Regions from separate parts of the Pseudomonas rosaeacicularis genome, predicted to be linked through region 2. Evidence: predicted binding sites of a transcription regulator. Region 2 holds the regulator's gene; the other holds the start of a gene.
What was found. Region 2 encodes FliA, which starts transcription of late flagellar genes. Its sites were predicted from a motif close to CTAAAGTTTNNNNNNNNNNNGCCGNTAA; they were not measured.
Positions count from the first base shown of each region.

Region 1: a site for FliA is predicted at 3,365-3,392, ahead of motA (flagellar motor stator protein MotA). Genes of this name have one in related genera too.

Region 1 is NZ_JBSKHT010000005.1:21,971-26,880, forward strand. It holds gene asd (archaetidylserine decarboxylase) at 1-781, opposite strand, end outside; gene rhdA (thiosulfate sulfurtransferase) at 850-1,665, opposite strand; gene ACWKWM_RS08135 (HDOD domain-containing protein) at 1,712-3,250, opposite strand; gene motA (flagellar motor stator protein MotA) at 3,462-4,313, shown strand; gene motB (flagellar motor protein MotB) at 4,317-4,910, shown strand, end outside.
Region 2 is NZ_JBSKHT010000026.1:68,106-73,015, forward strand. It holds gene ACWKWM_RS26980 (chemotaxis protein CheA) at 1-239, opposite strand, end outside; gene ACWKWM_RS26985 (protein phosphatase CheZ) at 361-1,149, opposite strand; gene ACWKWM_RS26990 (chemotaxis response regulator CheY) at 1,169-1,543, opposite strand; gene fliA (RNA polymerase sigma factor FliA) at 1,808-2,548, opposite strand; gene fleN (flagellar synthesis regulator FleN) at 2,545-3,378, opposite strand; gene flhF (flagellar biosynthesis GTPase FlhF) at 3,497-4,849, opposite strand; gene flhA (flagellar biosynthesis protein FlhA) at 4,861-4,910, opposite strand, start outside.

The sequences.
Region 1 (4,910 bases), on a different contig from region 2:
CAAACAGCACGATGGCCGTGGAGCCCAACTTGAAGCGGCCCAGCTCAGCGCCTTTTTCCAGATGAATGGGGCCGCGAGCGGCTTCATCGTAGCGGGTGGTTTTCAGTTCGCGCTTGGGCGGCGTCACCAATCCAGCCCAGACCGTTTCAATGGACGCCACAATCATGGCGCCGACCAGCACAACGGCCATCGGACCGCGCTCGGTATCGAACAGGCAAACCACTCGCTCGTTGCGGGCAAACAGCTCAGGTACGTTTTCGGCTGTTGTCTGGTTAACCGAGAAAATACGCCCGGGCACGTAGACCATTTCGCGCAACGTCCCGGCCAGCGGCATGTGCACGCGGTGGTAGTCCTTGGGCGACAAGTAAATTGTGGCGAACTCCCCGCCCATGAACGGCGCAGACAAGCGCGAGTCGCCACCCAACAACTCAAGCGTGCTGAAGCTGTGGCCCTTGGCCTGGAAGATCCGACCGTGCTCGATGGTGCCCAGTTGGCTGACGGCGCCATCGGCCGGGCACAGGATCGCTCCGGGAGTTGGGTCGAGCGGGCGTGCGCCGGGTTTCAGGGCGCGGGTGAAAAATGCATTGAAGTGCTCGTATGCGGTGACGTCTTCCACCAGCGCCTGCGACATATCGACCTGATAACGGCGCGCGAACCACTGAGTGAATGCATTCTTGAACCAGCGCACGCGGCATTCGGCCACGCAGCCGGCCAATCGCGACAACAAGTGGTGAGGGAGTACGTATTGAAAGAAGATAAACAGACGCTGTTTCATCAGAATTCCTAAACCATGTTCTTGGGTTGAAGGCGCGCTCCGGTCACGGGAAGGCGCCGCATTACGGTCGGATGTCAGCGCTCGACCGGTGTGTCCGGGTGATTACCCCATTCGCCCCACGAACCGGCGTAGCCCTTGACCCGCGGGTAGCCCAGGGCTTTTGCCACCAAATAGGTGAAGCCGGAGCGGTGATGGGTCTGGCAATGGGTAATGACTTCCTTATCCGGCGTGATGCCGAGACTTTCGAGGATTTGCGGCATGTCCTTGCGAATCCGCAGCTGGCGGGCAGGGTCCATGCCGGCTGTCCATTCGAAGTTCACGGCGCCGGGAATGTGGCCGCCTTTGGCCGCAACGACCTTCTCTCCGGAGTACTCGGTCGGGCCGCGAGCGTCCCAGATCGCGAGGTCTTCAGCGCCAAGGCGGCTTTGCAGGTATTCACGGGTCGCGGTCGGCTCGTCGTGCAGGGTCAGCGTGACTGGACCACCGACGGCGGCAGGGACCTCGTTGGACAAGGGCAAACCCGCGGCTTGCCAGGCGAGCAAGCCGCCATCGAGGTAGTGGTATTGGTGATGGCCGATCACGTCGAGCAACCAGATGAAACGTCCGGCCCAGCCGCCGCCTTCGTCGTCATAAACCACATAAACAGCGTTTGGGTTATGGCCCAATTCACCGAACAGTGCTTGCAGCTCCGGCAGGGTTGGCAGCAGGCCGGGAGCCGGCGCCTGACCCAGTTGAGTACGTTTGGGGTCCACAAAATGTGCGCCGGGAATGTGTCCGGCCTCGTAGCGGGCGCTACTGGTCAGGTCCACGAGTATCAGCTCTGAAGCGCCAAGCCGTGCCTGGAGTTCGCTGGGTTCAATCACCAGCGGCAAGCCTGAAAAGGCAGACATAAAGAGGTCTCCAGATCGTCAAAAGAGGCGAATTGTAGCTCAGGCGTCAAGCATTGCGATGGCTAAACGTCGTTAGCGCTTTCTCAATGCATTGCGACGTTTTTCCGAAGGCCTGCACGGAAATTTCTGACAACAGTCCACCCCCTTGATCGGCGACCAACAGCATCATCACCCGGCCATTACTGGCGAGCGAGCGGATCAACAGGTTTTCCCCGCTGAACTGCCCCCGGAGGCTGGCCGGTAGCAGTGCCGAGAATTGTGCGTTATTGGCGGGCGTCAGGCGCAGTTGAGTCGCCTGGGCCAGCAGACGTTGCAGCACGGTGCTGTCTTTGATCGGTATCAGCAGGGAGGCGGCGGACTTATCCAGCCCTGCCGTTTGATGAACGCACAGGGCATCAATCTTTCGGTCGATCATCAACAGCATCACCCGCTGCATGCCACAGGCGAGCAGCGCATCCCGGGCGAATGAGGTCAGATTCATAGCGTTACTGAACGGACTTGGCTCCTTCAACAGTTGCGCGCATTGCTTGCGCCAGTCCTGCAGCGCCTCGGTAGATGGCGCCGGTGCAGCCAGCAGGCCCTTGTGGACGCGCCGCGTTTCCCACGGCCACAGCAGCGCTTCAGCCGGATGCCAGACGCCGACACCTGCGTGCGATCGAGCACTGCTAGCAGCATTTTGGTGGATTTGTTGTTGAACGCTCGCCAACGGTTGTTGCAGATACAGGCTGGTCAACAACGCCCAGCGCAAGTTATGAGGGCTGTTCCAGGCGTATTGCGCCGAGAGCGCCAGTCCGTTCGCCAGCAAGATGGTGTTGGCAGGCTGGTTCAGCCAGCGTTGCAGGGGCAGGTCTGCATCCAGGCGCTGCTGTTGTATGAGTGGATCGTCATTTTCATGGGCGATACGCAGCACCTTCACCAGATTGCGCTGCTCGCCGATCATCAACTGATAGCCACGCATCACCCACATTGGCAGATGCCAATGTGCGGCAATCGCTTTGCACAGGACTATCAAACGAATGCCAAACAGAGCCTTTTCAGTTTTTTTCGCGCATTCGCCCTTATGAATGACCCGCAGTTCCCACTCTTCCAGCAGTTTGGGATGGGCAAGCGCCAACGGCCAAAGCGGCGACAAAAACAGCAAACTGCCAAGATGAATATCTTGCCAAAGCCGAGCTAACTGATTGGCAAATAAGCCCGTGGCTTGCTGGGTAGCGTGCTGACTGACCATCTGCAGTTGCCGCAGGGCGGGTGGGATGTCGCGCTCATCGATTGCGGGCAGGCGGGCGAGCAATGTTTCAGTGCGCGCCAGACCCAGCCGATTGATCGCCACTTCCAGGCTCTCGGCGGGTTCGGAAAAGCCGCCGCTGCTGTGATGATTGGCTTCGCGCAGCACGCTCAACACCAGGGCAGGACTGGCCTGCATCATTTCAGCAATATCGCGAATCGAGCGACGACTGTCATTCAGTGCCGCACGCACCCTTGCGTGCGCAGCCGCAGGCACCGGCAATGCGATGTCATCGAGTTGCTTGATCCAGGCGTCGAGTGTCTTTGGGACGGGCCGTGGTGACGATGTTTCTGATTGCATTCAGGAATCCCGTACGGCTGGATGGTTTTGAATGAAGTCCAATACTGGCATCATGCTGGCCCTCGCAGTGAACCCCGCGTGCTGTCTGCCACGGGGTTTTTTCGCGCTGCTTGCCTACAGTCTGGCGCAGTCAGGCCGATATGTAGAACAAGAGTTTTGACACTCCTGCGAAACATGACCATGAACCCGACTCAGTAAGTATTCATTATCTATGGCAAAAATTATCGGCATCATCGTCGTTTTCGCGAGTGTACTCGGCGGATACGTCCTGTCCCACGGCCAGATCGCCGCGCTGATTCAACCTTACGAGGTGATGATCATCGGCGGGGCGGCGTTGGGTGCGTTCTTGCAGGCGAACCCTGGCTACATGACCATGCTCGTCATCAAAAAATCCCTGAAGATGTTCGGGACGCGCTTCACTCATGCGTTCTACCTTGAAGTCCTGGGCCTGATCTACGAGATCCTCAACAAGAGCCGCCGCGAAGGCATGATGGCGATTGAAGGGGACATTGAAGAACCCGAGAACAGCCCGATTTTCACCAAATACCCAAGTGTCCTGAAAGACACTCGCATGATCGCCTTCATCTGCGATTACCTGCGCATCATGTCGTCCGGCAACATGGCTCCGCACGAACTGGAAGGTCTGTTCGACATGGAGCTGTTGAGCATGAAGGAAGAGCTTGAACATCCTTCCCACGCGGTGACCGGTGTCGCGGACGCCATGCCCGGTTTCGGTATTGTCGCTGCAGTACTCGGTATCGTTGTGACCATGGCCTCGCTGGGTTCCGGTGACAAGGCAGCTATCGGTATGCACGTTGGCGCGGCGTTGGTCGGTACCTTCTTCGGTATCCTGGCGGCTTACGGTTTCTTCGGGCCGCTGGCCACTTCCCTGGCGCACGATGCCAAGGAAGAAATGAACGTCTTTGAATCGATCAAGGCGTCTCTGGTTGCTTCGGCTTCCGGCGTGCCGCCTTCGCTGGCCGTGGAGTTCGGTCGCAAGGTGCTGTATCCAGCGCATCGCCCCAGCTTCAGCGAGCTGGAACAAGCAGTTCGCGGTCGCTGAACCATGGAAAATAACCAGCCGATCATAATCAAGCGTGTCAAGCGCTACGGCGGCGGCCATCACGGCGGCGCCTGGAAAATCGCCTTCGCTGACTTTGCGACAGCGATGATGGCGTTTTTTCTGGTGCTGTGGCTGATGTCGTCGGCCACCCCGGAGCAGTTGGTTGCGATTGCCGGTTATTTCAAGGATCCGGTCGGTTTTTCCGACAGCGGCTCGCCTTATGTGATCGATTTGGGCGGCTCGCCGGAGATGTCCCCCGACCAGACGCTGAATCCGGAGATCAAGTCCACACCGGCGCCTGACAGTGTGCCGATCGAAGCAGACACTCAAGAAGCGGCAGCTCAACAGGCCGAGCAAGTTGAGCAGGAGCGCCTTGAAATGCTGCTGCAAGAGCTGCAAAACAAGGTCAACGAAAATCCGCAGTTGCAGAAATTCAAAGATCAGATTTTGTTCGAGATCACCCAGGATGGCTTGCGCATTCAGATCATGGACGCCGACAACCGGCCCATGTTCGACATAGGCAGCGCGCGTCTGAAACCGTATTTCGAAGACATCCTGCTGGCCATGGCTGACACCATTAAAGCGGTGCCGAACAAG
Region 2 (4,910 bases):
CCTTTGCGCAGGATGTCGAAGACGTTTTCCGCGATGTGGCAGCATTCAACCAGCTCATTGAGCTGGAGGAAGCCGGCGCCCCCTTTTACAGTGTGAAAACCGCGAAAAATTGCATTGAGCAAGTCAGCGTCATCCGGTCGGCTTTCCAGCTCGACCAGTTGCTCGGACAGTTGCTCCAGAATCTCGCCGGCCTCAACCAGAAAATCCTGAAGGATTTCTTCATCGGCGCCGAAGCTCATTGGGGGGGTGCTCCTAAAATTAACCGTCAACCGATCCAGGTCATGCGCGAAGTCGTCAGCGGGTGAGCCGGGTGCGGTCAATCAACACGCAGCAGGCTCACAACGCCTTCTTACTCAGAACCTAGAAACCCAGGCTGGATAGCAGATCGTCTACATCATCCTGACCGGATACGACGTCTTCACGTTTATCGGCATGAATCTGCGGACCTTCACCCTTGGAATGAAGTTTTTCTTGTTCTTTTTGCTGACGGAACAGTTCCTGGTCGTGTTCGATACCGGCAAAGCGGTCGACCTGGCTGGCCATGAGCACCAGCTTGAGCAGATTGCTTTCGACTTCGGTCACCAACTGAGTAACGCGCTTGATCACCTGACCGGTGAGGTCTTGATAATCCTGAGCCAACAAGATGTTGTTCAGGTGGCCGGCAACCTCGTGGGTTTCCTGCTCGCTGCGTGTCAGGAAACCGTCGACACGCTTGGCCAGATCACGAAACTCCTCGGCACCGATTTCGCGACGCATGAAGCGGCCCCAATCGGCGCTCAACGCTTTGGCGTCGGCCGTGAGTCCGTTCATCAAGGGGGTGCTTTGCTCCACCAGATCCATGGTGCGATTGGCCGCGTTTTCGGTCAGCCGGACCACGTACGACAAGCGCTCGGTGGCGTCGGTGATCTGTGACACTTCTTCGGCTTGCGGCATGGTCGGGTCGATCTGGAAGTTGACGATGGCGCTGTGCAGCTCACGCGTCAGCTTGCCGACTTCCTGATACAGGCCGCGATCGCGGGTCTGGTTCAGCTCATGGATCAGTTGCACGGCTTCGCCGAACTTGCCTTTTTCAAGGCTTGCGACCAGCTCTTGTGCGTGTTTCTTCAGGGTCGACTCAAAGTCACCCATTGTCGAATCTTTGGAATCCATAGCGCCCTCGCAGCGAACATCAGCTATTGACGCGCTCGAATATCTTCTCGATTTTTTCTTTCAGCACTTGCGCTGTGAAAGGCTTGACCACGTAACCGTTTACCCCGGCCTGGGCGGCTTCAATGATCTGCTCACGCTTGGCTTCAGCGGTGACCATCAATACCGGCAAGCTGCGCAGGCGCTCATCGGCACGGACTTGACGCAGCAGGTCGATGCCGGACATGCCAGGCATGTTCCAGTCCGTTACCAGAAAGTCAAAAGAGCCGCTTTGCAGCATCGGCAATGCGGTCGTGCCGTCATCTGCTTCCGCCGTGTTGGTGAACCCAAGGTCACGCAACAGGTTTTTTATGATCCGCCGCATCGTTGAGAAGTCATCAACGATGAGGATTTTCATGTTCTTGTCCAATTCGACCTCCAAGCAGTCTTTAACGCGCCCAGCACCTGGACGCGCGTTCAATCAAAACCGGTACAGCTCGCTGACCGGGCTGCACGAAACGACGACGGGCTTGGCAAATCAACAGGCATGAACCACGGCGCGACGCACGCGATGTGCGTCTGCGCTGACCGGCTCAAGCCTTGTCTCTCTTGTTTCCCACGAACGCTCTGCACAGCCGGCTTTACAGGTAACACGGCCCCAATGGGTCCGCCGCGTTGCCTGTCAACGCGCTCGCCATTCTCCCAAACGCCCTCGCAAACGAGCTGCGCACTGGCTGTGTAACTGACTGACCCGCGATTCGCTGACACCCAGGACCTCACCGATTTCCTTGAGGTTAAGCTCTTCGTCGTAGTACAGCGCCAACACCAGGCGCTCACGCTCTGGCAAATTGGCAATGGCCTCAGCCAACGCGCTCTGGAAACGTTCATCTTCCAGGTCACGCGACGGCTCGAGCGACTGGCTTGCGCCGTCCTCATGCAGCCCTTCATGTTCGCCGTCCTGCAGCAGGTCGTCGAAACTGAACAGTCGGCTGCCCAAGGTATCGTTCAAAATCCCGTAGTAATCATCGAGACTCAATTGGAGTTCGGCCGCAACCTCGTGATCTTTAGCGTCGCGGCCGGTTTTTGCTTCAATTGATCGAATCGCGTCACTGACCATGCGCGTGTTGCGATGCACCGAACGCGGTGCCCAATCACCCTTGCGCACCTCGTCGAGCATGGCGCCGCGGATGCGAATCCCGGCGTAGGTCTCGAAGCTGGCGCCTTTGGTGGAGTCGTACTTGGTCGAGACTTCGAGCAAGCCGATCATGCCGGCCTGGATCAAGTCTTCGACCTGCACGCTGGCCGGCAGACGCGCCAGCAAGTGGTAGGCAATTCGCTTGACCAGAGGCGCATAGCGCTCGATCAGCTCGTATTGGGAATCACGGGATGATTTGCTGTACATGCGATACCCACTTGCTGTCATGACACGGGCCCTGCGCTGGTGTGATGCACCAGACGTTCGACGAAAAATTCCAGATGGCCGCGCGGGTTCGCCGGTAACGGCCAGGTGTCAACTTTCTGCGCGATGGCCTTGAACGCCAGCGAGCATTTGGAGCGTGGAAACGCCTCGTACACCGCGCGCTGCTTCTGCACGGCCTTGCGTACGCATTCGTCATACGGCACGGCGCCGACGTACTGCAGGGCAACGTCCAGGAAACGGTCGGTGACCTTGGTCAGCTTGGCGAACAAGTTGCGCCCTTCCTGCGGGCTCTGCGCCATGTTGGCCAGGACCCGGAAACGGTTCATGCCGTAATCACGATTGAGCAGCTTGATCAGGGCGTAGGCGTCGGTGATGGAGGTCGGCTCGTCGCAGACCACCAGCAACACTTCCTGGGCGGCGCGCACGAAGCTCACCACCGACTCACCGATCCCGGCGGCGGTGTCGATCACCAGCACGTCGAGGTTGTCGCCGATGTCGCTGAAAGCCTGAATCAGACCCGCATGCTGCGCGGGCGTCAGATGGACCATGCTCTGGGTGCCCGATGCCGCCGGCACGATGCGGATACCGCCCGGGCCTTGCAGCAGGACGTCACGCAGCTCGCATCGACCTTCGATGACGTCGGCCAGGGTGCGTTTCGGGGTAAGCCCCAGCAGTACGTCGACGTTGGCCAGACCCAGATCGGCGTCCAGCAACATGACGCGGCGTCCAAGCTCGGCCAGTGCCAGTGAAAGGTTCACCGACACGTTCGTCTTGCCTACGCCACCTTTGCCACCGGTCACTGCAATAACCTGTACGGGATGCATGCTGCCCATGTTAATTGTTTACCTTGTCTTGCTTAGACCTAAGCCACATGTCGGGCTGCACGTTCGTTGTTTGAACAATGCCTGGCAGACCATCTAAGTGGGTACATTCCAGTGTCATATTCTTCACCTAACCCACGCGCTTGCCGGGGGTGTGGTAAAGATCCGCAAACATATCAGCCATCGCTTCCTCGCTAGGCTCTTCCTGCATCTGCACGCTGACCGCTCGACTCACCAACTGGTGCCGCCGCGGCAAATGCAGATCATCCGGTATCCGTGGACCATCGGTGAGATAGGCCACGGGCAGCTCATGACTGATCGCCAGACTCAAGACTTCGCCGAGGCTGGCTGTTTCGTCCAGTTTGGTCAGGATGCACCCGGCCAGACCGCAACGTTTGTAACTGTGATACGCCGCTGACAGCACTTGCTTCTGGCTCGTCGTTGCCAACACCAGATAGTTGCGCGACTTGATGCCACGCCCTGCAAGACTTTCAAGCTGCATGCGCAGGGCCGGGTCGCTGGCCTGAAGGCCGGCGGTATCGATCAGCACCACACGCTTGCGCAGTAACGGTTCCAGCGCCTGAGCCAGGGATTGCCCCGGATCAACGTGGGTCACCGGTACATTCAAAATACGTCCCAGGGTTTTCAGCTGTTCCTGAGCGCCGATCCGGAAACTGTCCATGCTCACCAGCGCGATATTCTGCGAGCCGTATTTGAGCACGTAACGCGCTGCAAGCTTGGCCAGCGTAGTGGTTTTCCCCATGCCGGCAGGGCCGACCATGGCAATCACTCCGCCCTCTTCCAGCGGCTCTACGTCAGGCGTTGCAATCATACGCGCCAAGTGTGCCAGCAGCATGCGCCAGGCGTGCTGTTGATCATCGGTATTCGGCACCATCGCCAGCAGGTCACGAGACAGCGGGCCCGACAGGCCGACCCGTTGCAGACGGCGCCACATATTGGCCTGGGATGGACGACTGCCTTGCAGCTGGTTCCAGGCCAGGGAACCGAGCTGAACTTCCAGCAGTTCGCGCAGGCCATTCAATTCGGAGCGCATCGAGTCGTAGGCACGTTGCCCGATGGCAGGCTCGGCGAGCGCTGCCCGTTCGGCGCGGTCTGCGGCAACGGCTGCATGCACCGATGGGCGGAACGGTTCGTCCAGCGTTGGCTCGATGTGCTTCTCGTCATCGCTCAACGGCAGACCGGCAAACAGTTGGCGGGCGGGCGAAGCGTCCACCTCGCCACGGGTGCCGAGTTCAGCCTGGGCGGAGACGATGCGCGATTGGGTTTTGCGCAGCTCGTCTTCGAGTTCGATGTTGGGTACACGCGGCGCCAGCGCCGAGAGTTTGTAATCGAGCGCAGCGGTCAGTTCCACGCCGCCAGCGATGCGCCGGTTACCGATGATGGCCGCTTCGGCGCCCAATTCATCTCGAACCAGTTTCATGGCTTGTCGCATATCGGCGGCGAAAAAACGCTTAACTTGCATGACTCACTACCTCAGCCGTTAGGCCCGACAGTCGCTACGATGGTGACTTGCTTGTTGTCAG